Regions from separate parts of the Mesorhizobium sp. WSM4806 genome, predicted to be linked through region 1. Evidence: predicted binding sites of a transcription regulator. Region 1 holds the regulator's gene; each other region holds the start of a gene.
The links. Region 1 encodes LexA, which represses DNA repair genes until DNA is damaged. Its sites were predicted from a motif close to TGTTCNNNNTGTGTTCNG; they were not measured.
Positions count from the first base shown of each region.

Region 2: a site for LexA is predicted at 4,365-4,382, ahead of AC0L2M_RS10150 (YifB family Mg chelatase-like AAA ATPase). Genes of this name have one in related genera too.
Region 3: a site for LexA is predicted at 3,392-3,409, ahead of AC0L2M_RS28785 (DUF3072 domain-containing protein). Genes of this name have one in related genera too.
Region 4: a site for LexA is predicted at 4,737-4,754, ahead of ruvC (crossover junction endodeoxyribonuclease RuvC). Genes of this name have one in related genera too.

Region 1 is NZ_JBVVQZ010000041.1:3,658-11,299, forward strand. It holds gene AC0L2M_RS33930 (ComEC/Rec2 family competence protein) at 1-1,908, shown strand, start outside; gene lexA (transcriptional repressor LexA) at 1,902-2,654, opposite strand; gene AC0L2M_RS33940 (molybdopterin molybdotransferase MoeA) at 2,759-3,964, opposite strand; gene moaC (cyclic pyranopterin monophosphate synthase MoaC) at 3,964-4,461, opposite strand; gene trpC (indole-3-glycerol phosphate synthase TrpC) at 4,528-5,379, opposite strand; gene trpD (anthranilate phosphoribosyltransferase) at 5,384-6,394, opposite strand; gene AC0L2M_RS33960 (SurA N-terminal domain-containing protein) at 6,391-7,642, opposite strand, start outside.
Region 2 is NZ_JBVVQZ010000005.1:136,425-144,066, reverse strand. It holds gene AC0L2M_RS10175 (SMP-30/gluconolactonase/LRE family protein) at 1-578, opposite strand, end outside; gene AC0L2M_RS10170 (2-dehydro-3-deoxy-6-phosphogalactonate aldolase) at 575-1,216, opposite strand; gene AC0L2M_RS10165 (2-dehydro-3-deoxygalactonokinase) at 1,213-2,166, opposite strand; gene AC0L2M_RS10160 (SDR family NAD(P)-dependent oxidoreductase) at 2,163-2,930, opposite strand; gene gshB (glutathione synthase) at 3,351-4,292, shown strand; gene AC0L2M_RS10150 (YifB family Mg chelatase-like AAA ATPase) at 4,475-6,007, shown strand; gene AC0L2M_RS10145 (hypothetical protein) at 6,111-6,653, opposite strand; gene AC0L2M_RS10140 (malate synthase G) at 6,795-7,642, opposite strand, start outside.
Region 3 is NZ_JBVVQZ010000023.1:11,028-18,669, forward strand. It holds gene AC0L2M_RS28770 (hypothetical protein) at 1-133, opposite strand, end outside; gene AC0L2M_RS28775 (endonuclease/exonuclease/phosphatase family protein) at 583-1,383, opposite strand; gene AC0L2M_RS28780 (phospholipase D-like domain-containing protein) at 1,537-2,997, opposite strand; gene AC0L2M_RS28785 (DUF3072 domain-containing protein) at 3,139-3,357, opposite strand; gene AC0L2M_RS28790 (ATP-dependent DNA ligase) at 3,504-4,130, opposite strand; gene AC0L2M_RS28795 (helix-turn-helix domain-containing protein) at 4,663-5,805, opposite strand; gene AC0L2M_RS28800 (hypothetical protein) at 6,035-6,337, shown strand; gene AC0L2M_RS28805 (family 16 glycosylhydrolase) at 7,358-7,642, shown strand, end outside.
Region 4 is NZ_JBVVQZ010000013.1:135,623-143,264, reverse strand. It holds gene AC0L2M_RS20555 (sulfite exporter TauE/SafE family protein) at 1-762, shown strand, start outside; gene AC0L2M_RS20550 (hypothetical protein) at 952-1,356, shown strand; gene rcdA (protease adaptor protein RcdA) at 1,758-2,288, shown strand; gene AC0L2M_RS20540 (DUF2200 domain-containing protein) at 2,405-2,755, shown strand; gene AC0L2M_RS20535 (hypothetical protein) at 2,884-3,039, shown strand; gene AC0L2M_RS20530 (hypothetical protein) at 3,141-3,428, opposite strand; partial or broken gene AC0L2M_RS20525 (cyclophilin-like fold protein) at 3,592-3,819, opposite strand; partial or broken gene AC0L2M_RS20520 (LysR family transcriptional regulator) at 3,813-4,616, shown strand; gene ruvC (crossover junction endodeoxyribonuclease RuvC) at 4,796-5,305, shown strand; gene ruvA (Holliday junction branch migration protein RuvA) at 5,316-5,936, shown strand; gene ruvB (Holliday junction branch migration DNA helicase RuvB) at 5,980-7,017, shown strand; gene AC0L2M_RS20500 (metallophosphoesterase) at 7,146-7,642, shown strand, end outside.

The sequences.
Region 1 (7,642 bases):
GTCAGGCTCGACCAAATGGCGAACGGCCGGATCAGGCTGACCATCGATGTGATGTCGACCGCCCGGCCGACACTGCGTTATGCACCCGAACGTGTCAGGGTGTCGGCACGCAAGATTCCCGCTGAGATGACCGCAGGCTCGGTGGCAACCGGCTATGTGAGGCTTCTGCCTCCGACTGGCCCGGTCAGACCGGACAGCTTTGACTTTTCCTTTGACAGCTATTTCGCCGGTATCGGTGCCAGTGGCTTTTTCCTCGGCAGTCCAAAGATCGTCGTCTCCGAAGATGCACCGTTAACCGCACGCCTTTCTTCGTCGATCGAGAAGGCGCGCGAAACCATCGCCGACCATATCAGGGACAGCATCGGTGGTGCCGAGGGGGAGATTGCCGCTGCGCTGATCGTCGGCGTGCGTGCCGGCATCCCCGAAGAGATAAACGAATCGATGCGGCGCACCGGCATCTACCACATCATCTCCATTTCCGGCCTGCACATGGCGCTTGTCGCCGGCACCGTCATGGGATTGCTGCGCGGCGCCTTTGCGCTGTTTCCCGACTTTTCGTCGCGCCGGCCGGTCAAGAAATATGCGGCTGCTGCCGCACTCGTCTCCATCGCTGCCTATCTGATCTTTTCCGGTATCGTGGTCGCGGCTGAACGCAGCTTCATCATGCTGGCGGTAATGCTTGTCGCCGTGCTGTTCGACCGGGCGGCACTCACCATGCGCAACCTGGCGATTTCGGCCATCGCCGTTATCGTCGTGTCGCCGCACGAGGTGGTCGGCGCAAGCTTCCAGATGTCGTTCGCCGCGACTGCGGCTCTCGTGGGCGCCTATGCCGGTTGGTCCGACTATCGTGCCGACAAGGCCAAGGCGCCGCGACAGCGACGGTCACCGGTCGCTTTCGTCACGCGCAAGCTCGTCGCCGGGGCAGGCACCATCGCAATGACGTCCATCATTGCCGGCAGCGCCACCGCGCTCTTCGCCATCTGGCACTTCCAGCGCGTCTCGCCGCTCAGCCTGTTCGCCAATCTGGCCGTCATGCCGATCGTCACGATCGTCATGTTCCTGGCCGTCCTCAGCGCCTTGGCAATGCCTTTCGGCCTCGACGGCCCTTTCCTCTACATGATGGGCAAGGGCCTGACGGCGATGATTGCAATTTCGGGATGGATCTCGGAGCGTTCGCCGGTCGATGCAGTCGGCCTGATTTCGTTGCAATCGGTTCTGCTGGTGACGGTCGCCCTGGTCATCGCCACGATGGCGACGACATGGCTGCGGCTTGCGGCACTTCCCTTTGCGCTCGCCGGCCTGCTGACGATTTCCGAGACGCGCACCCCCGACGTGCTGATCTCGGAGGATGCGCATCTGGTGGCGCTGCCGATCGGCGGCGGCGAACTTGCCGTCAACCGGATGCGTTCGAACGAATTCACCACCGACAACTGGAAACATGCGCTGGTTTCAACAACGATCGTCGAGCCGGAGACATTCGAAAAAGGAGATGTGCGGTTCGACATCGCCGACCCGGCCGACCTGCCGCCGGGAGCGCCTTTCACCTGCACTGCCGGCCTGTGCTTGGCCCGGCATCCGTCCGGCGCGCTCATTGCGCTCGCCGACAACCGCAAAACCGCGCGGCCGGCCTGTGCCTTTGCGGATTTGATCGTCATCGACGATGCCACAGCCTATTACAAACCCTGCCGCAACCCGCTGGTTCTCGTCGTCACCAAACGGCAGCTCGCTCGCATGGGCAGTGCCGCCGTCTTCTTCGATCCGCTATCGGCGACGACGCGCGCAGAAATCCGTTTTGCCGTCAGACAGCCATACAGGCCCTGGCATGAGCAGCGGCGGTTTTCGCGCGAGGCGAGGGGCCTGCCGCCATACCTCAGGGCCGAGAAACCCAAGAAGCCTGCCGTTCAGTAACGCCGGATCAGTCCGACGAGCTTGCCCTGCACCTTGACCCGGTCCGGCCCGAAGATGCGCGTCTCGTAGGCCGGATTGGCGGCTTCCAGTGCGATCGAGGCACCTTTGCGGCGGAATCGCTTCAGCGTCGCTTCCTCCTCGTCGACCAGAGCGACAATGATCTCGCCAGGCTGGGCGGTGTCGGCGTTGCGGATGATGACCGTGTCGCCGTCGAAGATGCCGGCCTCGATCATCGAATCACCCTTGACCTCCAGCGCGTAGTGCGTGCCGCCGGTGATCATGTCCGGTGGCACCGAGATCGAATGCGTCTGGTGCTGGATGGCGTCGATCGGCACACCGGCAGCGATGCGGCCCATCACCGGTATGGAGACGGTGGCAACGACGTCGTCGTCATTGCCGGCCGCACGCATGCGCGAAGGCGCCGGCTTGATCTGCCGTCCGAGGCCGCCCTGTCCAAGGCCGCCTTGCCCAAGGCTGCCTTGAATGACGCTCGGCGAGAATTTGCGCGCCGCATTGAGGCCCGGCGCGATCGAATCGGGCAGGCGCAGCACCTCCAGCGCGCGGGCGCGGTTGGGCAGGCGGCGAATGAAACCGCGTTCCTCCAGCGCCGTGATCAGCCGGTGGATCCCCGATTTGGAGGCGAGGTCGAGCGCTTCCTTCATCTCGTCGAACGAGGGCGGAATGCCGCTTTCCTTCAGCCGCTCGTGGATGAACATCAGCAGTTCATGTTGTTTGCGTGTCAGCATCGCGACCCCCAACAGAATCAGAAAAACAAACCCAGAACAAACACTATCTGTTCCAGTTGTGTTCCGCAACCATTTAAAGTTTAATGAATGTGTTGACGCTTTGTTCAGCGTAGCATCAGCACGCTGCAGGCGGCGCCCGCTGCGGCCGCGGGAGCGAATGGCTCGCGCACGACCAGTCCGTTGGCGTCGGCCAGCATTCTGAGCATCGAGGAATCCTGGATACTGAACGGCGTTGCCTCAAGCGTGCCGGCTTCTTCCTTCACCACCGCGCGTACATAGTCCTGTCTGAGATCGTTGGCCGGCATGGCGGCGCCAAGCCGCGCCTGACGCATGTCCTGGCGGAAAGCGCGGCCGCCGAGCCGCGCCAGCAGCGGCTTCAGAAAGAGCTGCGTGCAGACCAGGCTGGCCACCGGATTGCCGGGCAGGCCGATGCAGCGGATGTCGCCCAGCCGCCCGAACATCAGTGGCTTGCCGGGCCGCATGGCGATTTTCCAGAAATCGAGCGCCATGCCTTCACCGGTCAGCACGTCATGGACGAGGTCGTGGTCGCCGACCGAGGCGCCGCCCAGCGTAACGATGACGTCCGCGCCTGCGGCGACGGCTTTTTTCACCAGCGCGGCGATCGCCTCCTTGCGGTCGGGGGCGATGCCGAGATCGAGTGCGCAGGCGCCGACCGAGCGGGCCGCGGCGGCGACGCCATAGGCATTGGAGGAGATGATCTGGTCGGGGCCAAGGTCGCTGCCCGGCGGCAGCAATTCGTCGCCGGTGGCGATGATGGCGACCAGCGGCCGTTTCACCACGCTGACCTGTTGGTGGTTGGCCGATGCCGCCAGCGACAATGCCGCCGGATCAAGCAGGCGGCCTTTCTCCAGCAGCGCGTCGCCCTGCGAGAAATCGAGCCCGAGGCGGCGGATGTTGCGGCCTTCAACCGTCGGCGCGGTCACTTCGACGATGCCGCCGCCGAGGTCGCGGACATTCTCCTGGATGACGATGGTGTCGGCGCCAGCGGGAAGCGGCGCGCCGGTGAAGATGCGCACGGCCTGCGCCGGGCCGACTGTCCCGGCAAAGCCGCGTCCGGCCGGCGCCATGCCGATCACCGAAAGTCTCGCGGGCACGGAGGCGACATCGTCGGCCCGCACGGCATAGCCGTCCATGGCCGACGCGTTGAATGGCGGCTGGGTGCGGAGCGCGATGAGCGGCTCCGCCAGCACGCGGTCGGCGGCGTCCATCAGGGCGACGCTTTCAGCCTGCAAGGGCGCAGCGTCCTCAAGCAGGTGCTCGAGCGCCTGGGCGACCGCAAGCAGCGCCATTATCGGCCTGCCCCCTGGGCGTCCGCCTTGTAGTCGCCGGATTTGCCGCCGGTCTTTTCCATCAGCCTGATGTTGGAGATCGCCATGCCGCGGTCGACCGCCTTGGCCATATCATAGATGGTCAGGCAGGCGACCGAGACGGCAGTCAGCGCTTCCATCTCGACGCCGGTCTTGCCGGTGACGCGGGCCAGCGCCGTGACCTTCAGACCGGGCAGCTTCGCGTCCGGTTCGATATCTACCGATATCTTGGTCAACAGCAGCGGGTGGCAGAGCGGGATCAGCTCATGCGTCCTCTTGGCCGCCATGATGCCGGCGATGCGCGCCGTGCCCAGCACGTCGCCTTTCCTGGCATCGCCGTCCAGAATCATTTTCAGCGTTTCGGGCCGCATCGAGACAAGACCTTCGGCGATCGCCGTGCGCGTCGTCTCCGCCTTGTCGCCGACATCGACCATATTGGCTTCGCCTTCCGCGCCAAGATGGGTGAGGGCGGCCGACATCGTCAGGTCACCCTGGAGCGACGTCCGTCCGTTTGGACGCACAAAGCACGCTCTAACGCTTTGTATCTATGCATCATGCTCTCCGAAAAGCGATTCCGACTTTCGGGCAGATGCATTGGCGGGCGCCTTGCCCGTCAAAAGCAGGTGCGTCGCAGTGGCCACGTCCAGTTGCCGCATCAGGCTCTCGCCGACGAGGAAAGTGCCAATGTCGCTCCGTTCCAGCCTGCGGCAGTCCTGGTGCGAGAAAATACCGCTCTCGCTGACCAGCAGCCGGTCGGCCGGCACCATCGCCGCGAGCCGCTCCGATGTCTCGATGCTGGTTTCGAATGTCCGGAGATTGCGGTTGTTGATGCCGATCAGCCGCGACGACAGTTTCAGCGCGCGTTCCGTCTCGGCCTCGTCATGCACCTCGACCAGCGCGTCCATGCCGAGCTCGAAAGCCGTCGTTTCGAGTTCCCTGGCTACGGCGTCATCGACGCTCGCCATGATGATCAGGATGGCGTCCGCGCCCCACGCACGGGCCTCGAACACCTGATAGGGCTCGAACAGAAAATCCTTGCGCAAAGCCGGCAATGTCACGGCGCTGCGCGCATCGGTGAGGAATTCAGGCGCCCCTTGGAAAGACGGCGCATCGGTCAGCACCGACAGGCAGGCAGCCCCACCTTTGGCATATGCCTGGGCCAGCGCCGGCGGATCGAAATCGGCGCGGATCAGGCCCTTGGACGGGCTCGCCTTCTTGATCTCGGCGATCAGCGCGAAACTGCCGGATTTGCGTTTGGCTTCAAGGGCCGAGAGAAAGCCGCGCGGTGCATCGGTAGCCCTCGCCCGTGCCTTGATTTCGGCAAACGGCACCCGTGCCTTCGCCGCCGCGATCTCGTCGCGCTTGTAGGCTTCGATCTTGCGCAGGATATCAGACACGGCGCTATCCGTTTGAAATCTCGACCAGCCGGTCAAGCACCTTTAGCGCCCGGCCGCTGTCGATGGCTTGCGCCGCCGTCGCCATGCCATCGGCAAGCGTCGTCGCCTTTCCCGCCACCACCAGTCCGGCGCCGGCGTTCATCAGCACCGTATCGCGAAAGGCGCCGGCAGCGCCGCCCAGCATGTCGCGCAGCGCCTGGGCGTTGTAGGCGGCATCGCCGCCGCGCAACTCGTCCTTGGTATGCCGCTTCAGCCCGACCGCTTCCGGGGTCAGCGTAAAGCTGCGGATCTCGCCGCCGACCAGTTCGGCGACCTGGGTTTCGCCGGTGGTGGTGATCTCGTCATAGCCGTCGCCATGGGCGACCCAGGCGTGGTCGGCGCCCAGTGCCTTCAACGTCTCGGCCACCGGCATGATCCATTCCGGCAAGAAGACGCCAACCATCTGCCTGACGACACCAGCCGGATTGGAGAGCGGGCCAAGCAGGTTGAAGATTGTGCGGGTGCCGAGCTCGGCGCGGATCGGGCCGACATGCTTCATCGCCGGATGATGCGCCGGTGCGAACATGAAGCCGACGCCTGCGTCGTGGATGCAGCGGCCGATCGTTTCCGGCGGGATGTCGAGCTTGACGCCAAGCGCGGTCAGCACGTCGGCGGCGCCGGTCTGCGAGGACAGTCCGCGATTGCCGTGCTTGGCCACCGGCACGCCGCAGGCGGCGATGACGAACGCGGATGCGGTCGAGATGTTGACGCTGTGCGAATTGTCGCCGCCGGTGCCGACGATGTCGATGGCGCCAGCCGGCGCGTCGACGCGCAGCATCTTGGCGCGCATGGTGGCGACGGCGCCGGAAATCTCGCTCACAGTCTCGCCGCGCACGCGCAGCGCCATCAGGAAGCCGCCGATCTGGCCGGGCGTAGCGTCGCCCGACATGATGATGTCGAAGGCATCGCGCGCTTCCTCGAAGGAAAGGGAGCTGCCAGCGGCGACCTTGGCGATATGGGTCTTGAGCGCGCTCATCTGGTCAGGGCTTGGGCAACGGCGGTTTGGTCGATGCGAACGTCATATTGCGTCTGCAGCTGCGCCACCAACTGGTCGAGAAGGTCGTCGGACATGCCGGCGGTGAACGATTTCTGCTCGTCGTCCGGCACCGAGCTGGCGTCGGCTCCGGCAGGCTCGAACACTTCGGCAATCCTGAACAGGATCTGTCCGTCGCCGGTGGGCGAGGGGATCAATCCGGTCCCGCCTTCGCCTTCGCCGAACATCGCAGCCGCCCCTTCCTTGCCGAAATCGGCGTCGTCCGCCCCGCGCTTGACGCCGCGCTTGGTCTGCTTCTCAAGCTTGAGCTCGCTCGCGATCACGTCGAGCGTAGTGCCGGCCTCGAGACGCTTTTCGAGCTCCTGCGCTTTTGCGGTGAGCCGCTTGGTCGTTTCCGCCGCCGTCCAGTCGGCCACCACCTTCTGGCGGACTTCATCCAGCGTGCGGTCGCGGGCCGGCGTGACCGAATCCACCTCGTAGAACACGAAGCCGTTGTTGGCAGTGGTGAGGTCGGGATTCTCGGTGCCGGGTTCGGCATCGAACACCGCCTTGATCAGCTCCGGCGAGTCCGGCAGATCCTTGACGATGGCGCCGTCCGGCCTCAGGCCGGTGCGATCGATCGCGTCGACGGTGACGACCTTCAGCTTCAGTTTTTCGGCCGCTTGCTCGAGCGTGCTGCCCGAAGCGCGGCTGTCTTCGTAACTGTCATGCACGTCGAGCAGAATGCGGCTTGCCTCGCCCAGCGCCAGGTCCTTGCGGATGTCGGCGGCCACTTCGGCCAGCGGCTTCACCACTTCGGGCTTGATCTCGGTGACGCGCAGCAGCACCGGACCGAAGGCGCCCTGAACGACCGGGCTGACTTCGTTGACGTTGAGCGCAAACGCCGCATCCGCCACCGCCTTGTCGGCGATCTTGTCCTTGGACAGCGTGCCGAGCAGCGTGTCGGCCTGCGTCTTGCCCTCGGCGGCGACGAGTTTGTCGAATGTCGCGCCGGTCTTGAGTGAATCGAGCGCGGCCTTCGCGGCATCGGGCGTTTTGAACACGAGTTGTTCGATGGTGCGCGTTTCCGCCGTGGTGTAGCGCCCCTTGTTCTTGTTGTAGTCGTCGCTGACCTGCTGGTCGGTCACGGCACTCACATCCATGATGTCTTCCGGCTCGAGCCTGACATAGGAGAATTTGCGGTATTCGGGCGCCGCATAGGTCTTCTTGTTTTCCTCGAAATACGCCGAA
Region 2 (7,642 bases), on a different contig from region 1:
TTGCGGTGATCGACGAAGATTTTTGGCTCGCCAGCCGGCAGGCCGGTCGCCGGATCGCAGCCGACGCGCATCAACAGGCCGGTGCTGGTATCGGTGTAATGGGCAACGGTTCCATCTTCGGAAAAACAGATCGAGTTCGACACCGTGATGTCTGAATAGAGCCGGCGCAATTCACCCCTGAAGAACCAGTAGATCGAGCCAGCGGCCTTTGCCTCGCCCTTGCCCATCGTGCCGACCCAAAAGGCGCCGCAGGGATGGACGCGCGAATCGTTCGAGCGCGTCGCCGGATTGTCGGCCTCGATGGCCGTATGCAGCGTCATTTTGCCGGTCGCCACGTCGCGGACATGCAGGCCGGTTTCGGTGGCGATCAACTGTCTTTTGTCGTCGACGGCGGCGATCGCGCTGGCCATTTGGCCAAGCTCGTGGATTTTGACGGCACCGCCGGACAGGGGCTTTTCCAGAAGCTGGCCGTTGACGATGTCGAACCAGTAGAGCGTTTCGGTGGCGGGGTCATAGCTCGGGCCTTCGCCGAGTTGACAGACATGGTCGGAAAAAACCGAAACGATGGCTTCGCTCATGGCGCTGCTCCAAACGCTGCGTCCCAGGCCGCGACTGCGGCCTGCGCCCGCGTTGCCACCTCGTCGACGCTCATACCAGGCTTGAACAAGCTGGAGCCAAGGCCGAAGACGCTGACACCGGCCGCCTTGTAGCCGGCAAAGTCCTTCTCCGACACGCCGCCGACCGCGCCGACCGGCGCCTCAGCCGGCAAAACGGCGCGCATCGCCGCGATCCCGGCCGCGCCGAGCACGCTGGCCGGGAAGAATTTCAGCGCCGAGGCGCCGAGCCCGATGGCTTGGAAGGCTTCGGTCGGCGTGAATACGCCCGGCATCGTCACCATGCCGTAATTCATGGCGGGACCCATGACCTCCGCATCGATGTTGGGGCTGACCAGCAGCCGCCCGCCGGCCTTGTTCAGTCCGTCGACATCGGCTGCGGTCAACACGGTCCCGGCACCGACCAATGCCGTCGCCGGCAGCGCCTCAACAATTCTCGCGATGGAGACAAACGGGTCCGGCGAATTGAGCGGCACTTCGATCGCTTCGATGCCGGCCTCGAAGATCGCCCGGCCGACGGCCACCGCCTCGTCCGGCTTGAGGCCCCGCAGGATGGCGACAAGCCCGCGCTCGAGCTTCGGAAACGATGCGGTCTCGGTCATGCGGCAACTCCGCTTCCAGCAATCATGCCATTTTTGCGCGCCGCCTCGATGAGGCCGGCACGCACCGCCTCGTCGGCATCGACGGCTCTCACCGCAAGCCCGGCAAGACCGAACGCCTCAGTGTAGAGGGTGCCGAGCGCGCCGGATGCGACCAGCACGATCGACGCCGCGCCTTTTCGATAGCGGCGGCTGGCCGAGGCGATCTCGCCGCCGATCAGCAGGCCGGACAGGCAGGCAGCGGCATCGTCGGCCTTCAGGTCCTGCAAAAGGCCCGCAGCGCGGATCGAGAACAGCCTCGATGTGACATCGCCGCCCTCGGCCAGCGCGATCTCGCACCAGCGCTGGAAAAGCGGATTGCCTGGTGCAACCGGCTTGGGCTGCTCGCCCAGCGAATGGCGCAGGATCGAATGCGCCGCCAGCACCGAAAACAGCTCGCCGGTCGGCCAGGTGCCAAAACCGGCAACGGCGCCGTCCTCGACCAGCACCCATTTGGAATGGGTGCCGGGCATGCAGACGAGATGGCGGCTTGTTGCCGGCAAACCGGCGCCGGCAAGCTGCGTTTCCTCGCCGCGCATGACATCGGGCGCGTCGGCCAGGCGCTGGGCAAGGCCCGGCACGATGCGGATGTCGCGGCGCTGGCCGGGAACGCGCGCAGCACCGGCAAGGATGGCGCCGATCGGCGCCGGCACGCTGACATAGGGCGCCTCCAGCCAGCCCTGGCGCGAGCCGGCCATGCCGCAGATGATCACGGGCATCGCTTCCGGCGCGCCCATCGCTGCCAGATGTCCTTCGAGGATGGTCGAAAATCCGGCCGCCTGCGCGGTGATCAGCCCGTCGTCGCCGCGACGCTCGGCAAGGACGTTTCCGGCCTCACAGACCAGCCAGACTCTGAGACGGGTGGTGCCCCAGTCGACGGTGGCCACAGAAGGCACGTTGCTCGCTGAGTTCACAGGAAGCCCCCGTCGACGATCAGCATCTGTGCGGTCAGCATGCGCGAAGCGTCCGACGCGAGGAACAGCACCGTGCCGACGATGTCTTCCGGCTGCATCACCTGCTTGATGCATTGCTTGGCCACGTGGGCGGCGAGCGCCTGTTCGGTCACCCAGAGCTGCTTCTGCCGCTCGGTGATCACCCAGCCGGGTGCGATCGCATTAACGCGAATGCCGTCGGCGCCGAGCTTGCCGGCAAGCCCCTTGGTCAGGCCGACGATCCCCGCCTTGGCGGCGGTATAGGCCGGCATGTCGGGGTGGTTGATCAGGAACGACGTCGACGTGAAGTTGATGATCGAGCCGCCGCCGGCGCGCTTCATGCCCGGCGCCACCGCCTGTGCGGAGAAGAAATGCGGACGCAGGTTCACCGCCTGGTTGTTGTCCCAGAACTCCACGGTGACGTCTTCTACCGCGTGGCGATCGTCAAGTGCTGCATTGTTGACCAGCACGGTGACGTCGCCATGCGCCTCTGCCGCCCTGGCGGCCGAAGCCCGCAGCGCCTCGACGTCGCGTATGTCGGTCTTGAGATAGAGGGGGCGGCGGCCGAGATCCTTTTCGATGCGGTCGGCCAGCGCCAGGCTCGGGCCGTCGGCGATGTCGATGAAGGCGACTTTTGCCCCCTGGCGGGCAAAACCCTCGGTCAGCGCCGCGCCGATGCCGGAGCCGCCGCCGGTGATCAGCACCGAAGCGCCCTCAAGGTCGGCAAAGCGCGCCGATGGCATCATTTTTTCCTCCCTGCGCATGACCCCGAAACCCAGTTTCGATTTTCGGAAAGGATCATGCGCAAAATCAAAGTGCTACCGCGTCGTTTGCGCGTCCAAAAGGACGCGCGGCGCCGTGGCTCGGTCGGCGCGCATCCTAGCCAGCCCGGTCGGGGGAGCAAGGGAGAAAAAGCAAATTCGCGGGCTTATGTCTGACAAGTCGCTCGTCAGATCGCCTTGAGCGCAAGGTGCCACGGAGGGAATTTCTGAGATAGCCGAGCGTGGCATCGAAACCGACTGGCCCGCCGAACAGCAATCGTTGCCGCCGGCGCAGCCGAAGCGCCTCGTCGAGGCCCAGCAGGCAATCCTCAAAATGTCGCGATTGGCAGATGACCGGGGAGGTTGTAAGGGCAAGCAGCCCATCCGATCCGCCGGAGATCCGCCATGCCTCTGAAAATCGCTGTCCAGATGGACCACATTTCCACCGTCTCGATTGCCGGCGACACGTCGTTTGCGCTGTCGCTGGAAGCGCAGCGGCGCAGCCACCAGCTGTTCCATTATACGCCCGACCGGCTGTCGCTGCGCGACGGCAAGGTGTTTGCCGGCGTCGAGGAAATGCAGGTCCGCGACGAGAAGGGCAATCATTATTCGCTCGGCGAGAAAGTGCGCACCGACCTGTCGGAGATGGACGTCGTCCTGCTCAGGCAGGACCCGCCGTTCGACATGAACTACATCACCACGACGCATATGCTCGAGCGCATCCATCCCAGGACGCTGGTGGTCAACGACCCGGCCTGGGTGCGCAACAGCCCGGAAAAGATCTTCGTCACCGAGTTTCCCGACCTGATGCCGGAAACGCTGATCACCAAGGACAGCCAGGAGGTTGCCGCCTTCCGCAAGGAGTTCGGCGACATCATCGTCAAGCCGCTCTACGGCAATGGCGGCGCCGGCATCTTCCACCTGCACGAGGCCGATCGCAACCTCGCCTCGCTGCTCGAAATGTTCGGCCAGGTGTTCCGCGAGCCCTACATCGTTCAGCGTTATCTGAAGGAGGTGCGAGCCGGCGACAAGCGCATCATCCTGATCGACGGCGAGCCGGTCGGCGCCATCAACCGGGTGCCGGCCGAGACTGATTCACGCTCCAACATGCATGTCGGCGGCCGCGCCGAAAAAACCGAACTAACGGAGCGCGAACGCGAGATCTGCGCCCGCATCGGCCCGTCGCTGAAGGAGCGCGGCTTTATCCTCGTCGGCATCGACGTGATCGGCGACTACATGACCGAGATCAACGTGACGTCGCCGACCGGCGTGCGCGAGGTGCAGCGTTTTGGTGGCGCCGATATCGCCAGCCTGTTCTGGGATGCGGTCGAGGACAAACGCAAGTAGCGTCCATGCTTGGCGGAACAGCGGGGTTCCGGTCCGTAGCCGATGCGATGCCATCAAGGCACAACGTTCGATTGTTCCCGTAATGTTCTTGCCTTTGCCCAAAATCTGTGGTTGTCTCAGATGACGCCGTTCGCGGCATGATCGCATGGGCTTCGGGCGAGCCCATGTCCGGGGGCAGAAAAATGGTTGCGCGGGTCCGCACGGTCGCTTTCCAGGGCATCGAGGCCGTGCCGGTCGACGTGCAGGTGATGATCGCGCCCGGCAAGGTCAACATGCACATCGTCGGCCTCGGCGACAAGGCGGTGGCCGAAAGCCGGGAGCGGGTGCAGGCGGCGCTGCACGCATCGGGCCTGTCGATGCCATCGAAGAAGGTCACCGTCAATCTGGCGCCCGCCGATCTGCCCAAGGAAGGCAGCCATTACGATTTGCCGATCGCGCTTGGCCTGATGGCGGCGCTTGGCGCCATTCCGGGCGACATGCTGGCCGGCTATGTCGTGCTTGGCGAACTGTCGCTCGACGGCACCATCGCCGCGGTGGCCGGCGCGCTGCCGGCGGCGATCGGCGCCAATGCCGAAGGCAAGGGCCTGATCTGCCCTTTCGCCTGCGGCCCGGAAGCGGCATGGGCCGGCAAGGATTTCGACATCCTGGCGCCGCGCAGCCTGATCGCCATCGCCAATCATTTTCGCGGCACGCAGGTGCTGTCGCGGCCGGAGGCCGGCATCCATGCCTCGGCGCGCGACCTGCCGGATCTTGCCGACATCAAGGGCCAGGAGACCGCCAAGCGGGCACTCGAAGTGGCGGCGGCCGGCGGCCATAACATGCTGATGATCGGTCCGCCAGGATCGGGAAAATCGATGCTGGCGCAGCGGCTGCCGTCGATCCTGCCGCCGCTGGCGCCGAGGGAATTGCTCGAAGTCTCGATGATCGCCTCGGTGGCCGGCGAGCTTGGCGAAGGCAAGCTGACCGACCGGCGGCCGTTCCGCGCGCCACACCATTCGGCCTCGATGGCGGCGCTGGTCGGCGGCGGCCTGCGCGTGCGGCCGGGCGAGGCCTCGCTGGCCCATCACGGCGTGCTGTTCCTCGACGAGTTTCCCGAATTCTCGCCGCAGGCGCTCGATGCGCTGCGCCAGCCGCTGGAGACCGGCGACTGCATGATCGCCCGCGCCAATCATCGCGTCACCTATCCGGCGCGCATCCAACTGGTCGCGGCGATGAACCCGTGCCGCTGCGGCATGGCTGGCGAGCCGGGCTATCGCTGCCTGCGCGGCGATCGTTGCCGCACCGACTATCAGGCGCGCATATCAGGCCCGCTGCTCGACCGCATCGATCTTCGGATCGAGGTGCCGGCGGTCTCGGCCAGCGATCTGATCCGGCCGGACCGGGCGGAGAAGAGTGCCAATGTGGCGCTGCGCGTGGCCCGCGCGCGGACAACCCAGCGCGAACGTTTCGAGCGGCTCGGCGCTACCTCCGTCACCACCAACGCGCACTGCTCACCCTCTGTTATCGAGGAGATCGCGATGCCGGATGCATCAGGCCTGTCGCTGCTCAGGGATGCCAGTGAAAAGCTCGGCTTTTCGGCGCGGGCCTATCACCGGGTGCTGAAGGTGGCGCGGACATTGGCTGATCTCGAGGCCAGCGAGACTGTCGGCCGCATCCATCTGGCCGAGGCGATTTCGTACCGCATGAGTTCGGAGCGAATGGCGCAGGCGGCGTGACGTTCCCCTCCCCCTTGAGGCAGGGTGACCGGCCCGGCCCGCAGGAGCTCGACAGTCTGACGCTACGCAGCCTGATCGCTATCGCCAGTCAATTCGGCGGCAGCTACTTAACCGGAATCATGAGATGTGCGTAGGGAGTGCCCGCCCACATCACATATGGCCTGGACGTGTCAGGTTTGGGGTCAGCCGGATAGCCCTGCATCATGTCCGTTGCGTTGACGATCATCACGTGCGGTCCAGTCTCCACCCAATTGTTGCCTTCCTCGGGCTTCGTCGCATAAGGATCGGTGTTGCTGCCATCGGTGCCGCCTGCCAGCATATACATGAAGCCGACCTTGCCCTTGGGCGGTTCCTTTTTTCCAATCCACGCCATCGCCCATTCCATCGCGTTGGCATCTCCACACATTGGATCCGGGCCAGGTGTGGCCGGGTTGTCCGGCATGCACCAGAAGCCGTTTGTGCCCTCGCGCAGTGTGCGCATTGCACCCTTCTCATCCATAGCGTGGATCGCAGCGCCGCTTGATACAGCGGGGGGTGCGGCGGATTCAGCGCTCTTGATCATCGCAGCGTCATCGGCGGCTGCGCCTTGCATCGCAACCAAACTGCCCGCCGCCACAAGGGCAGCGACCGTCAGAAGCCGTGTCATGGCCGTTCTCCGGTTTTGAGTTCTTGTGCATGATGTCGGACGCACGGCCTCCCAGAGCCGTTTGTCGGTGGTTGAATCGTAGCAGATCGCGTGCACCGGGACAACGACGTTTTAGCAATTGCTAATATCTGTCGGGTTATACTAGAACTCTGTGCGCGCTATCGAGGGTCTTTCCTTTGCCTTCAGCTCCAACCGCCGCGCGTGCAGCACCGGCTCGGTGTAGCCGTTGGGCTGGACCCGGCCCTTGAAGACGAGGTCGCAGGCGGCGAGGAAGGCAATCGACTTGTCGAAGTCAGGGGCCATCGGCCGGTAGAGCGGATCGCCTGCGTTCTGGCGGTCGACGACGCCGGCCATGCGCTTCATCGTCTCCATCACCTGGTCTGAGGTGCACACGCCGTGATGCAGCCAGTTGGCGATGTGCTGCGAGGAGATGCGCAGCGTCGCGCGGTCCTCCATCAGGCCTATGTCATTGATGTCAGGCACTTTCGAGCAGCCGACGCCCTGGTCGATCCAACGCACGACATAGCCCAGAATGCCTTGCGCGTTGTTGTCGAGCTCGTTCTGGACCTCCTCCGGCGACCAGTTCGGCCGCACCGCTACCGGCACCGACAAGATGTCGTCGAGCTTTGCCTTGGGGCGGCTCTTCAGCGCCGCCTGCACAGCGTCGACGTCGACCTTGTGGTAGTGGGTGGCGTGCAGCGTCGCCGCTGTCGGCGACGGCACCCAGGCGGTGTTGGCGCCGGCCCTGGGATGGGCGATCTTTTCCGCCAGCATCGCCGCCATCAGATCGGGCATCGCCCACATGCCCTTGCCGATCTGGGCGCGGCCGGCCAGCCCGCAGTCCAGCCCGGTGTCGACGTTCCAGGCTTCGTAGGCGGCAATCCAGACGGCCTGCTTCATGTCGCCCTTGCGGATCATCGGGCCGGCTTCCATCGAGGTGTGGATCTCGTCGCCGGTGCGGTCGAGGAAACCGGTGTTGATGAAGACGA
Region 3 (7,642 bases), on a different contig from region 1:
CCGAGCCATGGCTCTGGATTAGCGCCTGCGTCTGTTGGCAGGTCATGGCGCGGGTGTCCGGCCTGGCCTGGGCGAGGGTTGTGAAGGCAAGCGTGACCGCTGCCGAGGTCAACGCAATCCGGCGAATGGACATGACGAGACTCCCATGATGAGCCATTTGGTTGACAAACTCGCATGTCGCAGGGCAGCTGTGCAATGGCGGCCTCCAAATCGGAATTTCCGGACTGGAGCAAACCGCCCGCCCCGTGCGAATTGACGGCGTGCCGCTGGAGCCCGCAACCGAGGACGCTCTCAACCTGCCGGCGGTCACGGCCGGCAGCCTTGCAATTTGAGCAAACAAATAGCCCGACCAGGTCGTCATGCATCGAGCCGTGGTCACGGCCGAGCCTGTCAATCAGCGCCTGGATGTCGAGCTTCGTCGATCTGCAGCACGTATTCATCAGCCAAGTGGAACACGCCCCCGAAGGCTCGCCAGGCCCAGCGACCTCCTCCGCAACCAAAGCCGCTGGGCCGCCCCGCTCCGCCAGTCCGGCTAGAGCTTCCCTTTGAACCGATCTCCATTCATGGGGCTGGGCAGCTACATCACAGGCGAACGAATCCTATAAGCGGCAGATGATCGGAGGCGACCCGCGAAAGCGGCGTGTCATGGGCTTCGACGGAGGAGATCATTCCGTGTCGGTTTGCCATGATCCGGTCGAGCGACAGCAGCGGCAGACTCGATGGAAAGGTGGGGACCGCCGGTGGCGCGGGACCGAAAGTCGTGTGCAGCGTATTCAGCGCGGAACGGTTTCCGAGTCGCCATTCGTTCAAATCGCCGAGCAGCAGTGTTGGCTTTTCGTCCGGTCTGTTCATGATTTCGAGCACGACACGGGCCTGTTCGGAGCGCGATCGGCGCAGCAAGCCGAGATGGGCTGCGATAATGCGCAGAGTTCGTTTCTCGTCCAGATCGATTTCGGCAACCAGGGCTCCGCGCGGCTCCAGCCCCGGGAGCTTTATCTGATGGACATTGCGAACGATGCCACGTTTGAAAAGCAGAACGTTGCCGTGCCAGCCGTGTCCTTTGCCGTTTCCGGACACCGGCACCGGCACCAGGCCTGTTTCCAATTCGAGACGCAGCAGATCCAGAAGGCCGGCACGATCTCCAAAGCGATTGTCCGCTTCCTGCAACGCAATGACATCCGGGCCGATTTCCCGGATGACGCGACCGATTCGTTCGGGATCGAACTTTCTGTCGACGCCCACGCATTTGTGAACGTTGTAAGATGCGACCAGAGTCCCCGCGGGGCGTGCCCCTTCGGACGGCGCAGCCTTCGCCTTCTGCTTTTTTCTGTCGCGAATGGATTTGAGCACACTTGCAGGAAAGCTATGTCCAGTTCTTTGCATGAGTCTGCTGCTCGTCCTCACCACCTTCAAGACTTAGCTTTGTCTCACTCAAACAGGATGTGCAATCGCTGCTTCCTGCCCTGACGAGATGCGGCGCTCGAAAGGAGCGATGGCTGCGTCGCCCGAATTGCCGCGGGCAGAACGAGAAAGCCTCTAAAGGTAGGGCGATCCCAGCCACAACACTCGGTCGAACAGGCGGACGATGAATGGCCGGGCTCTCAAGGTTTCGATCGTTACAGACGTGGCGGAGGCGATTGCCGATCCGATCCGCGCTTCAATCTCCGCGGCAAAGCCTGCATCAAGAACCTCTACATCAATCTCAAAATTCAGCCGCAGGGACCGGGCGTCAAGATTGGAGGATCCTATAAAAGCCCAAACCCCATCGACCGACAGCAGCTTCGAATGATCGAACGAGCCCTGCGTGCGCCATACGCGGCAATAGTGCTTCAGGACCTGATCGAATTGCGCCGTCATCGCCCGGTCAATAAGGAAAAGATTGTTCGTCGCCGGTACCACGATGTCGATCTCGACGCCTCGCCTGGCTGCGGTCGTCAGCGCGCTGATCAGTTCCCGATCCGGCAGGAAATAGGGCGACATGATGCGGATCGATTTGCGGGCGACGGAAAATGCCCCGATCAGCAAGTTGTGGTTCGTTTCGATGCTGGCATCCGGCCCGGATGCAACCGCCCGCGCCAGCATTGGTTGACCGGGAGCCGCGGGAAGCGCGGCCACTTGCCAGGTGTCGCCTTTCAGGAGCTCGCCGCTCACGAAGCGCCAATCTTCGGCGGCAACCGAAAAAAGGTCGGCAACGACCGGCCCGGTGACCTGAAAATGCGTGTCCCTCGCGCTGGAGGAGCCGGCGAACTCGGCTGAGAATCCCTTTCGGATGTTCATCCCTCCGGTGAACGCAATCGTGCCGTCGACGACCAGGATCTTCCGGTGCGTTCTGAGGTTGGCGTAGGGAAGACGCAGGCCCATGCCAATGTTGCCGTTGAAGAGGTCTGCTGTGATTCCTGCCTCTCGCAGGCGCCCAAGAATGCTGGGGACGGAGTAACGCGCCCCGACGGCATCGATCAGCACGCGAACGCTGACACCCCGCTGGACGGCTCCGGCGAGAGATTCCACGAAAAGCCGCCCGACATCGTCATTGTCGAAGATGTAGGTCTCGAGCAGGATAGCGCGTTGAGCGCCATCAATCGCTCGGCACATTGCGGCATAGGCCTCGTCACCTGTCTCCAATATCGCAATCGCGTTTCCCGAGGTCAGGGCACGCCGGGCCACCCTGTCGCCCAATGTCTTCAGGCCGGTGAAGCGTTGGCCGTACCGCTCGGCAATCAATTCCTCGGCGGCAAAGTTGCGCTCATGTTTTGCGGAAGCCGCCTCGCTGGAAGGGGGCCGCATGGCGCTGATCGTTGCACGACGAATGCGGTTTATGCCGGCAACGGCGTAGATGATCGCGCCGAGGAATGGCGACAGGAACATCACGCCGACCCAACCTGTGGCGGCGCGGACGTCTTCCTTCGTCATTATGGCGTGGACGATGCCGATGGCCGCCATCACCACCGAAATGATCGCGAGGACCTGGGGCCAATGAGTCATCAAGGTCTGCAACATCGCCAGGACTATCCAGCGAGCGGTTGCAGAACGCAATGCAACTCATCCCCGGGGTCAGACCACGGTAACAAACTGGACAGAGCCGCTGTCGGGTTCGATGGAACGGCCCCGTCGCCGGAGGCCAACAGCCACGAGCGGGCACTACAGGCCTAACTTCTCCCGGAGTGCATCGATGCGTTTAGAGGCTTCCGCCTTGCTGAGGCCGTCAGCATAGGCGTCAGGGTCGTCGGCCTGTTCGGCTAAAGTTTTCAAATAGGAGGCTTGTGCGGGGGTCATGGGATCATCTCCGCTGATCCAATCTTCCGGGTCCTTTTCGACATTTGCCGGTGCCTCGATTTTTGGGTTGTGCCGGTCACCCATGATCAATCTCCCTTGATGATCACCACAATGAGAATGATCATGATTTGTTCCGCCAGATTGGTATGCGCGTCGCGTCCGCCCGCGTAGGCCTCAAATCGGTGAGGACGCCCGTGAGCAGCGATCAGGGCATTGGAGCCGTGCCTGGCTCATAAACGACCCCCAACTCGGGAGTCGGCTTCTTCAAATTTTTTGGCCTTCAGCCATGTGCTCGACAGTCCGCTCCTGTAGCGGCTGTCGGCGCGCTTCGAGATAATTCCATTGAGCCCGATCTTCTCGACGGTGCGGAAGAGCGCCAGCGCGCTGCCCTCGAAATGCTCACTGTATTGGATCTTGCCGAGGCCAGGCTCAATCAGTTGCCACAGCGCCTGCTTGCGCTGCAGCAGCGGCAAGGAGCCTAGATCGTGGCCGTCGAGATGGAGGATATCGAACGCGACGAACACCAGCCGGCTCGGCTCGTTCCAGATCGCCGCTTCCAGCGCAGGGCAATCGAAAGCGCTCTGCTCGCCGGGAACAATGACTTCGCCGTCGAGAATGGCAGTCCGGCATGGCAGATCGACGGCTAGTGCGATGGGCCAGTATTTCGTGGTCCAGTCGCGGCCGTTCTTGTTGTAAAGACGCACACCGCCATTATCGATGATGATCTGGGTTCGATAGCCGTCGAGATTGGCCTCGTGGACCCAGCCCTCACCTTCAGGCGGCCGCTCGACCCGAGTCGGGATCTGCGGCGGAAGAAACTCCAGCCGGCCGCCAACGACCTTGGCACGCTTACTCAATGACGCCACCTTTGACCGCGCAGCGGCGGCTATCGGCACAGGCAACACGACATCTCCCCAACATGATGCCTGCCACCTGTGCCGAGCCCCCGCCAAGCCGCCGAGCCCCCGCCAAGCATTGCAAGCATCTACGCACGAAGCCGATCTGTCGTTAGCTTTGCATCCTAATACTTATCCCGGCGTACATATCTTGCCCGGCGCGGCGCTCTTGCACCGTTCCCGACCGGCTAATTGCTGTCCGGGATCGCCGCCAGCCTACGCAGCCCTTTGCTGGTGAGATAATCCGGGCTAGAGCGGTTCGTCATTTCAAGGAACCGCAGAACCGCTCTATCTCTTTGTTTCTTGACTTGGCAAACATACGACTCGCGGTCTCAACAAGTGTCTTATGCTGCGTAGTTGCAATGTATGCTCCGCTGTGATGCGCGGCGACATCGATGAACAGTTGGTCGATAAATTGGGAATTGGCTATAATTGATGGCGCGGTGGACGCGACACGAAAATATTCTGGTCCATGAGCTTCCCGATCCTGTACTCAGCTTCCGAGCGCTTTGAGCCAATGTTCAAAGGAAGAGGCCTCCTCGTGTCCGGTATGCGAAACAGAGTGGGCGGGGCGCGGTAACACCACGGAGCTTCGGACTTCGCGGGGGCTGTAGCCGAATTCCTTGCTAAAAGCTCGGCTGAAATTAGCCGCTGAACTAAACCCGACGGCTTCGGCAATATTAACAATGCGCCGGCTGTCCGCCGGATTGCTAAGCGCAACATGGGCTGCCAGAAGTCGGCGACTTTGTATGTAGTGGAGAACACCACCGCTCGGTTCGAACAACTGATACAGACGAGAGCGCGAGACGCCGAGCGCCCGGCACATTGAATCCGGCGTCAGATGAGCCGCATCCAGATTGTTGTGGACGTATCGACGGGCTCGCTCCATCAGCGCGACACTCACCAATTGTTCGGTGGCCGCGGCATGTTCCGCCGGGGGCGAGAGGCAGGCAATGATCATGCTGCGTGTTGCGTGCACGATGCGGGGCAGATCGTCAACCGTGAGACTGCGCAGTCTTGCTTCGATGTTCTTGAGGTAGTCGAGCAAAAGGTTGGCAAAGTTGCCGGACAGAATTGAATTATTCTTTGCGTCCAGGGTTGCCGCCGCATCGGCGAACAAATCACGCGGCAAATAGAGAAAGAGACTTTGGGATTCCGTTGCCCTCCCCCGAAACGGGTAGCCAAGCGATCTAATCTCCAATTTGCCCGGCTGGTTTTCCGCTACGCGGCGATCGACCTCCGTCCACGACCGGCCAGTATGCGGCAAAGCGATATACCAGTGATCGATCGAGCTGGACCGAAGCTTCGCAGCAGAACGCATATAACTATGTGCCGGTGCGCGCTGTTGAACGATCAGCATGCCGCCGAGGTTCCAAGCCGTGTGGTCGGCGGGAAAGCCATCGTCGAGCGATTTGTCATCCGGCAACTTGATCTCGACAAGCGGAGCCATATGCGCCTGCCAAGCGACGAATTGATCTTCTGGCGCCAGTTCGAGCGTCGAAAAGGGCAAAGGTTCGAGCGCCGGCGCAAGTGACGGGGCAGCCTCATTGTAAGGCTGAGCTTCGCGCGGCCAACGACGTCGATCGCGCTCAAGCGCCTGCCTCGCAAGCGCCTTGTCCTGCCTCTTAGCGTCCATCGCGTAGTGCCGTATCCGATTCCGGTATGCCCATCGCCACCGCAATCATGTGGTGTATCACAGCCATCTGGCAAGACCAGCTGAACGCGAGTCCACAGAGGGCTATCACACTGGGTTACAGCAAGAAATGCATTCCGAGATAAGTTTCTGGATGCGACGATAACGACACTCTTCAACGTGGTGCGTATAGAGTCTGGCACGGTGAAAGCGTAGTTGAGGAGGCAACGAAATGAACGCAAACCTCAAAACAGAAGCTCGTCGCAAGATAATTCTTGATGGATATTTTAATAACGAACCTTTGAAAGATATTGCAGCCAAGGTCGGATGCTCACTGGCGAGTTTGAAAGTCACCGCCAGTAGACTCGGTTGCACACGAACTCCGAAAGAGGCGGCGGAATTTCGGCGAGGATTTCATGTCCCAGAACAAAAATTGCGGGATTACCGCCAACTTATGATTGCTGGACAGTATAGAGCTCGCGAGTGCGCCCTGATTTTGGGACTATTGAAAGACCAATTATCGGTCAGCGAGTAAACTTATTCCAATCACGCCTCAGCGGTTCATCGACAAAAAAAATCCGCCGCAAACACTGGCAACAGGCCCTGAAAGGTTCGCACAGATGCTGCGTCGGCGTTTCAATCGCACCTGCCTCAGCCCTCATGATCTGGCTATTTGCGAACGCGTGTTCGATCAGGTTTGCGCAGATGAACACATAGACTCTTCAAGCCGGGATGCCGAGGCCTTAGCGGTGGCGATTGTCGCAATCTTCCGAAACATTACTACCAAGGAGCGCGAACTGCTGGATGAATTGAGGTCTCTTCGTCTCTCAAAGGGCGCAGAGAAGGCGCACTAGCTGGGCGGCTTTCCCTGACGAATTGTTCTAGTCCCGCGTTGGCATTCGCATCTGCATTGCCCCATTGAGTCCCGCCAGAGTGTAGCCACAGCGCTTGCGAAGGAGATGGAAATGGGTTTAGCCCAAGACTTGTCTGATGTTGCGCTCACATTCGATTGTCCGGATTGCTCGCATCCGGCGGTAAGGAAGGGCTCTGCGCTAAGAACGATCGCGCACTTCAGATGCGACGGGTGCAACGCCAAGGTACGGATCACCTATCCGCAGAAGCTAGCGATCTTCGAAAAGTACAGGCTATTAGCCGCCCAAGGGGCATTGCGATAAGACGATCCGGAAACGCGTCGCCAATGGCGGTGACGCGGACCAGATGCAAAAGGTCGATGCCCCTGGTGGGTCCCCGCTAAAGAAATAACGGCAGTAGCGCACGTTCCCGCAGCTGCACTCGGCTTTGACGAGCATGTTGTGCCGGGTCGCCTTGCCGAGCGTATCGATCGGATCATGCGCCATGGAGGATTCGCAGTATCGAGTCCCGGCTACGTCAACCGATTTGCGACTTCTCCCAAATTTCTCGTGAAGCGCTGGGGGATAAGCGCACTGACCCATTTGCGGCGGAATCGGTGTCCATTACCGTTCCGTTAACAAATGAACGATTAGATATTGGTGGGGTCAACCGCGAAAATGTTGCGAGAACGAGGAGCCCATCAATGGCTGCGATTGCCCTTCCTGGCGATTGGACCGAACAGTACAAAGGATCGGAGCTGAACCTCTCCGGGTTCAACCTCTCCTTTTCCGACGAGTTCAATACGCTTGATGTCGTGCCGAACAACGGCACCGGTAAGTGGTTCGCGCCTGTTCACGCCCCCGCGGGGGCCGCAAAGTACATGCCGCCGGTCGGAGAAACCAACCCGTTCTCCGTCTCTGACGGGCTTCTGACGATAACCATGAAGCAGGTGGACGGCGCCTGGCAGTCGGGAACGATGCAAACGGTT
Region 4 (7,642 bases), on a different contig from region 1:
TTGCTATTCGATCCATGGTTCTATGCCGCTGCCGTTCCAGCCGTCATCCTGGTTGGTCTGTCCAAGGGCGGCTTTGGCGGCGCGGTCGGTTTCGTCGGCGTGCCGCTGATGGCGCTGGCCATGCCGCCGGTGCAGGCAGCCGCCATCCTGCTGCCCATACTGTGCCTGATGGACGTCGTCTCGGTGTGGACATGGTGGGGGGTCTACGACCGCAAGATGCTTGCGGACATGATGCCGGGGGCAGTGATCGGCATCGGCCTCGGCTGGCTGACCGCGGCGCTGGTGACAGCGGAAATGGTGCGGCTGATCGTCGGCGCCGTGGCGATTATCTTCGTGCTTCGCTGGGTCTATCTACAGGTGCGGCACGGTGCGCGCCACTCGGCCGAGCCCAACCGCGCGGCTGCCGCACTCTGGGGGACGGTCGCCGGCTTCACCAGCTTCGTCGCCCATGTCGGCGGCCCGCCCTTTCAGGTCTATGCGCTGCCGATCCGGCTCGATCCGAAAGTGCTGTCGGGCACCGCCGCAATCTTCTTTGCCGCCACCAACGCGTTGAAGCTCATCCCCTATTTTGCGCTCGGACAGTTCGACACCACCAACCTGACCGCATCGGCGGTTCTGGTACCGCTGGCGCCGCTCTCGACCATCGCCGGCGCCTGGCTGGTGCGGCGGATGCGACCGGAACTGTTCTACCCCTTCACCTATGCGACCGTAGCGGTCGTCGCGGTCAAACTCCTGTGGGACGGGATCGCCGGCCTTCTCTAGATTGCCAGCCGATGGAAGTTGCCGGCAGCCGAGCCGTCAGCAGCGTCACGGCGGTTTCAGGCGGGCGCGATGCGACATCGTCCAGAAACATTGCCGATGCTAATGCGCCGATGCCGGGGACCCGGTGGCGGGGCGACCGCCTGATCTCAACCCATTCCCATGACGGGAAAAGGCAATTCGGGGCATAACATGCAAAAGGTAGCACGAAACTTCTTCACGCTGGCCGTCTTCTACGCACTCGCCGGGATGGCGCTCGGCCTACAGATGGCGATCAGCAAAGATCATGCGCAGATGCCAACCCACGCCCACATCATGGTGGCCGGATGGCTGATGTCGGCGGTGTTTGCATTCTTCTACCATCTGTTTCCGGCAGTCGCGGAAAAGACGCTTGCCACCGTCCATTTCTGGTTGACGGCAATCAGTGGCACCGGACTGTTGATCGGCCTTTACATCATGCTTGCCGGCAACCCGGCGATCGAACCGCTGGTGGCAACATCCTCGATGGGCTTTTACGCTGGGCTGCTGCTGTTCGCTTACATCGCGCTGCCGGTGGTGTGGAAAGCCGAACGGCATGCTGAGACGCAAAAGGCCTGAGTCCAAAGGTCTGGGCCCCAAAAAGCCTGGAGTTATTGTGCTGTTACGGCACAGGCGGGCGACGCTTGATCAAAAAATATCCTCGCAGTTAAGGCTTCATTAAGCTTTACAGGCGTTTACTATGCGCATCCAGTGATCTGGATTCTTACCGAGTGGTTGGAGCCACTTTGTTTGACGCCTCCCTGTTAAACTCCTGAGAGCCGCCTTATCCGCGGCTCTTTTTTTTCGGCGACCCGGATTGCCGGTCGCCCGCGCCGCTGCGTCGCCGTTAACCGTTTGTTAAACATGTGCTTGCCTTCACCGGCGGCGAAGCGCATTTTCAAGCCTCGGTCATTTAGGGTGCAGGCGTGGCGGCGATGACGCCGATTCGGCCGGCTGTTAGGCAAGTGCAGGGCGTATCGATGAACGATCCTTCGAAGGGAAGCGCGAAAACCATCAAGCTGGCGGAGCGCCGGGTTTTCTCCCAATCCTTCAAGCCGCTCTACCAGGAAGGCATGGGCCTGGTCGAGCAGGCGGCCGAATATCTGGACGGCAAGGGCCGGGCCGAGGCGAAGAAACTGTCCAGGCTGGCGGCGACGCTCTATGCGGCCGAGTCGATGCGACTGACCACGAGGCTGATGCAGGTCGCCTCCTGGCTGCTTCTGCAGCGCGCCGCGAATTCCGGCGAAATGACTCGCGATCAGGTTGCTTCCGAAAAATCCAAGGTGCGTCTCGACACCGCTTCCGCCAACAACGATGCCGCAGGCTGGGTCGAGCTGCCCAAGGATTTTCTTGACCTCATCGACCGCTCGCTGCGCCTGCAGGCACTGGTGCGCCGCATGGACGAGGAAATCTACGGCGGCGCCGTGGCCGAGGCTGCGCCATCCGGCCGCCGCACCAATCCGGTTTCCGACCAGATCACGCTGCTCAACACGGCTTTCGCCCGCGGCTGACAGACTGCTCGATATCGAAGATGTTCGAAGGCCATCCACACTTTACGATCTTCCCCTGCGATGCCGTGGACGTGATGCCGCTTCTTGGCCCCGATCCCGACGCATGAGGGAGTGCCATGACCGAGCATCGAATCTATTCCATGAGCTTTGCCAGGGTCTATCCGCACTATGTCGCCAAGGCAGAAAAGAAAGGCCGCACCAAAGCCGAGGTCGATGAGATCATCCGCTGGCTGACGGGCTACACCCAGAAGCGGCTGGACGCCCAGCTGGGGAAGAAAACCAGCCTGAAGGATTTCTTTGATCAGGCGCCTCAACTGAATCCTTCTCGGAATTTGATCACGGGGGTGATCTGCGGTGTCCGGGTGGAAGACATCGAAGACCCGCTGATGAAGGAAATCCGCTACCTCGACAAGCTGATCGACGAGCTTGCCAGGGGCAAGGCGATGGAGAAGATCTTGCGGAAATGACGCGATCGCACGATCGCATCGACTGCGATCCGACAATGACGCGAACGAGCATCGTGGGGCCGGAAGCGGAACGTTCGCTTTCGGGATGATGGCGCTAGAAAGCCGACCTTTTCATCCAGCCGACCGCCTTGCGCCAGAAGCTGGCCTCCGTGATTTCATATCCAAATATCGCGTTTCAGATCGGATACCTGAAGAACGCCGTTGGCGAGGGTAGCGACGGCATCGACAACGATGGACACAGCGAATCGACATCGACACAGGGCGGCTTCGGCCGCCACGTTTGATGGCAACGGATGACGTTCAGGGCTAGTTGCACGGCGGCGACGAGCCCGACACGATGTCGCAGGCGAATCCACGCGACGGGCAGCAAGGGCCGTCGCCGACTCTATGTTCCCTTCACGATTCTCGGCTTTGGTGGTCGGCGGGATTGAGCCGCACTCTCAAGGGGCAAGGCCAGCCGCTTCTCGTCTTCGATGGCGCGATCGACTGCCTCGATTTCCTCTTGGAGTTCCTTTAGCTTGGCTCCGTAGCTGGAGCCGTCGCTGTCCCCGATCTGAAAGCCGCTTGCCCGCATTGCGTCGCGGGTATGGTGCACGTTACGGACTCCTTCGCGTCGAGTCGCGACCAGGATTTCCCTGAACTCTCCAAGACGTTCAACGTGATTTCGAGTCATTGCGTTCTCCTATTTCGTCGTCATCGGCGCTGACGGCGATTCAGCACGGCTAAAACTTACGGCGCAGAAGGTTTAAGCGACTCTAAGAGATACGCTCGACAAAACATGAATGCGGAAGCTCAAATTTGACCCTTGCAATAAAGTGGAGCGCGGGAGGCGGCGTTCATCCATTGTGCGGTAGCCTTCCGGGCTCAGGAAGAACTTCGACGCGCATCGGATGCTCTCCGCGCACCAGAAGCGGCGCTGGCCCCTGGTCGAGACGCCCGAGCCGGATCAGGCCGCGCGACCACCGATAGGGACCATGAAACATCGCATGATTGCCCCAAGGGGCGTAGTAGCAAAGATCGCCAACCGCCTCGTTCCCGAAGCGACCGCCGCCTTCCGGCGCAATCGACGCTCAGCCATACAATCAAGCAGCTCGAAGCGCGCATGGGCATCCGCCTGCTGACCCGCACCACGCGCAACGTCGCAACGACGATCGCGGGCGAACGGCTGCTGCAGACAATTGCGCCGCGCATCGCCGAAATCGACGACGAGATCGCGGCGCTGACGGCGCTCCACGACAAGCCGTCAGGCTCGATCAGGCTGACCCTGTCCGACCATGCACTCGAAAGCGTGGTCTGGCCCAAGCTCAAGCCGGTGCTTGTCGCCTATCCCGATATCAGCGTCGAACTGATCCTGGACAGCACCTTCCGCAACATCGTTGAGGAAGGCTTCGACGCCGGCGTCCGGATTGGAGAGAGCGTTGAGAAGGATATGATCGCGGTGCGCATCGGTCCCGACTGGCGTCTGGTCGCCATTGCTTCGCCTGCCTATCTCGCCGCGCATGGTGTGCCCGAGCACCCGCAAGAACTGATTCGGCATCTCTGTATCAACATGCGTCATGAAAGCGCCGGCGGCCTTTACGCCTGGGAGTTCGAGAAGGATGGGCAGGCGCTCCGCGTTCGAGTCAACGGTCAACTGACCTTCAATAATACTTATGCCACGATTGATGCCGCGGCCAGTGGATACGGCGTCGCCTACGTCCCGGAGATCATCGTCGAGCAGCACATCGCACGTGGCAAGCTGGTTCAGCTCCTGGACGATTGGTCGCCGTTTTTTGAAGGCTATTTCCTCTACTATCCGAGCCGTCGTCAAAATCTTCGCGCGTTCAAAGTCATCGTCGATGCGCTACGACATCGGAATTGAAGCGAGGGGATCTACGCGCGGCTCACGGACCCAAATGTCCGCTCCGCTTCGGTTCTCGCAGACCACGCCGTCTGTCTCGTCAGAGCGAATTCTCAAACAGCCTGTGGGACGCAGCGGAACCGTTTCTGGTTTGTTCACATTTCGCTGGCATCGCTGTCCGCCACGGGTAAACTTGGCGGATGGGGGAAACGATTCGCATCATCGGCATCGATCCGGGGCTGAGGCGCACCGGTTGGGGCATCGTCGAAAGCCTCGGCAACTCGCTGCGCTTCGTCGCCTCCGGCACCGTGCGTTCCGACGACAAGGCGACGCTGGCGACACGGCTTTGCCAGTTGCATGACGGACTTGCCGAGATCCTGCATGCCGCCATGCCGCACGAAGCAGCGGTTGAGCAGACCTTCGTCAACAAGGATGCGGCCGCGACGCTGAAGCTCGGCCAGGCGCGCGGCATCGCCATGCTGGTGCCGGCGCTGGCCGGCCTGGTCGTTGCCGAATATGCGCCCAACGCCGTCAAGAAGGCGGTGATCGGCGTCGGTCATGGCGACAAGAAGCAGATCCACATGATGGTCAAGGTGCTGATGCCGAAGGCGACGTTCGACACCGACGATGCCGCCGACGCGCTGGCCATTGCCATCTGCCACGCGCATCACCGGCAGAGTGTTGTCTATAGGTTGGCGGCGCTGGCATGAGGGACCACACATGATCGGCAAGCTAAAAGGCACGCTGGACGAGGTCGACGAGGATTTCTGCACTATCGACGTGCATGGCGTAGGCTATGTCGCCCACTGCTCGACGCGCACGCTGGCCGCCTTGCCGGCCCCCGGCGAGGCGGTGGTGCTGTTTATCGAGACCTATGTCCGCGAAGACATGCTGCGGCTGTACGGTTTCCAGTCGGTGCTGGAGCGTGAATGGTTCCGGCTGTTGATGAACAATGTGCAGGGCGTTGGCGCCAAGGTCGCGCTGGCCATCCTGTCGACGCTGGCGCCGGCCGATCTCGCCAATGCCATCGCATTGCGGGATATTGCCATGGTCAGCCGCGCGCCCGGTGTCGGCAAGAAGGTGGCCGAGCGCATCGTCACCGAACTGAAGAACAAGGCGCCGGCCTTTGCCGGCGCTGCCTCCGGCACCATCGGCCTGAAGCAGGAGCTTGGCGAAGGCGTCGCGCCGGCGCCAATCACCGACGCCGTCTCAGCGCTGGTCAATCTCGGCTATTCACGCGATACCGCCGCCAATGCGGTGGCGGCGGCGCTGAAAAGCGCCGGCGAGGACGCGGATGCGTCGAAGCTGATCCGCTTCGGACTGAAGGAACTGGCGCGGTGAGTCTGCGCTTGTCCCGTTCTCTGCCCTGTGCAAGGAAGGCGGCATGAGCCTTTCGCCACGCCTCATTGCTCCCGACAAGCGCGGCGAAGATGCCGAGCAGACCTTGCGGCCGCAGACGCTCGGCGATTTCGTCGGCCAGGCGGCGGTGCGGGCCAATCTCAAAGTGTTTATCGAGGCCGCCAAGGGCCGCAGCGAGGCGCTCGACCATGTGCTGTTCGTCGGGCCGCCCGGCCTCGGCAAGACGACGCTGGCGCAGATCATGGCACGCGAGCTCGGCGTCAATTTCCGCTCGACCTCCGGTCCGGTCATCGCCAAGGCCGGCGATCTAGCAGCACTGCTCACCAATCTCGAAGACCGCGACGTGCTGTTCATCGACGAGATCCACCGGCTCAACCCGGCGGTCGAGGAAATCCTCTATCCGGCGATGGAGGATTTCCAGCTCGACCTGATCATCGGCGAAGGGCCGGCGGCGCGTTCGGTCAAGATCGATCTTGCCCGCTTCACACTGGTCGCCGCCACCACCCGGCTCGGCCTTTTGACCAATCCGCTGCGCGACCGTTTCGGCATTCCGGTCCGCCTCAATTTCTACTCGGTCGAGGAACTGGAGCAGGTCGTGCGCCGCGGCGCCCGCATCCTTGCCATGCCGCTCGGCGACGATGGCGCGCTTGAGATCGCTCGGCGCGCGCGCGGCACGCCGCGCATCGCCGGCCGGCTGTTGCGCCGCGTGCGTGATTTTGCCTCCGTCGCCGGCGACGGTCACGTCGACCGCCAGATCGCCGACGAGGCGCTGACGCGGCTCGAGGTCGATGCGCTCGGCCTCGACGCGCTCGACCGCCGCTATCTCTCGATGATCGCGCGGAATTTTGGCGGCGGGCCGGTCGGCATCGAGACCATCGCGGCAGGGCTTTCCGAGCCGCGCGACGCCATCGAGGACATCATCGAGCCCTATCTGATCCAACAGGGTTTTATTCAGCGCACACCGCGCGGCCGCGTGCTGACCGCCAATGCCTGGCGGCATCTCGGCCTCGATGCGCCGAAGGACCTGGCGCAGCAGCAGATCAGCCTATTCCAGGAAGAGTAGCGTCGGCGCGGCGTTGCGGCCTTCTTTGCTGCGCAAAATCTCCTAATCCTGGTCAGCTTGCCGGCGCATTTGCGGGCTCTAACGCTTCGCTGTGGGACCGTCGGTTCCACGAACGATGGGGTTGAGCGATGATCACCAGACGCGGCTTCCTGCGCCTCATCGGCGGTTCCTTCCTATCCGCCGTGTCGCTCAGTGCTTATGCGGTTGGCCTCGAGCCGCTGCTGCTGACGCATGTAAAGCGCTATTCACTGACCCCGCCAAACTGGCCTGCAGGATTGCACCTTCGCGTCGTCGCTCTCGCCGATATTCATGTCTGTCGGCCATGGATGACGCCGGAGCGGATCAGGTCGCTTGCCGAACGGGCGAACAGCCTGCAGCCGGATCTGATTGTCCTGCTTGGCGACTATGCAGCCGGCACACGCCTGGTTACGGACTGGGTGGCTTCCTCCGAATGGGCGCCGGCCTTGTCAGGCCTGAAGGCGCCGCTCGGGGTGTGGTCAATCCTTGGCAATCACGACTGGTGGGAGGACCTTTCCGCGCAGAAGGCCGGGTTGGGGCCGACGGTGGCGCGCCGGGCGCTCGAGAGCGCCGGCATACCGGTCCTGGAAAACGATGTGGTGCGCCT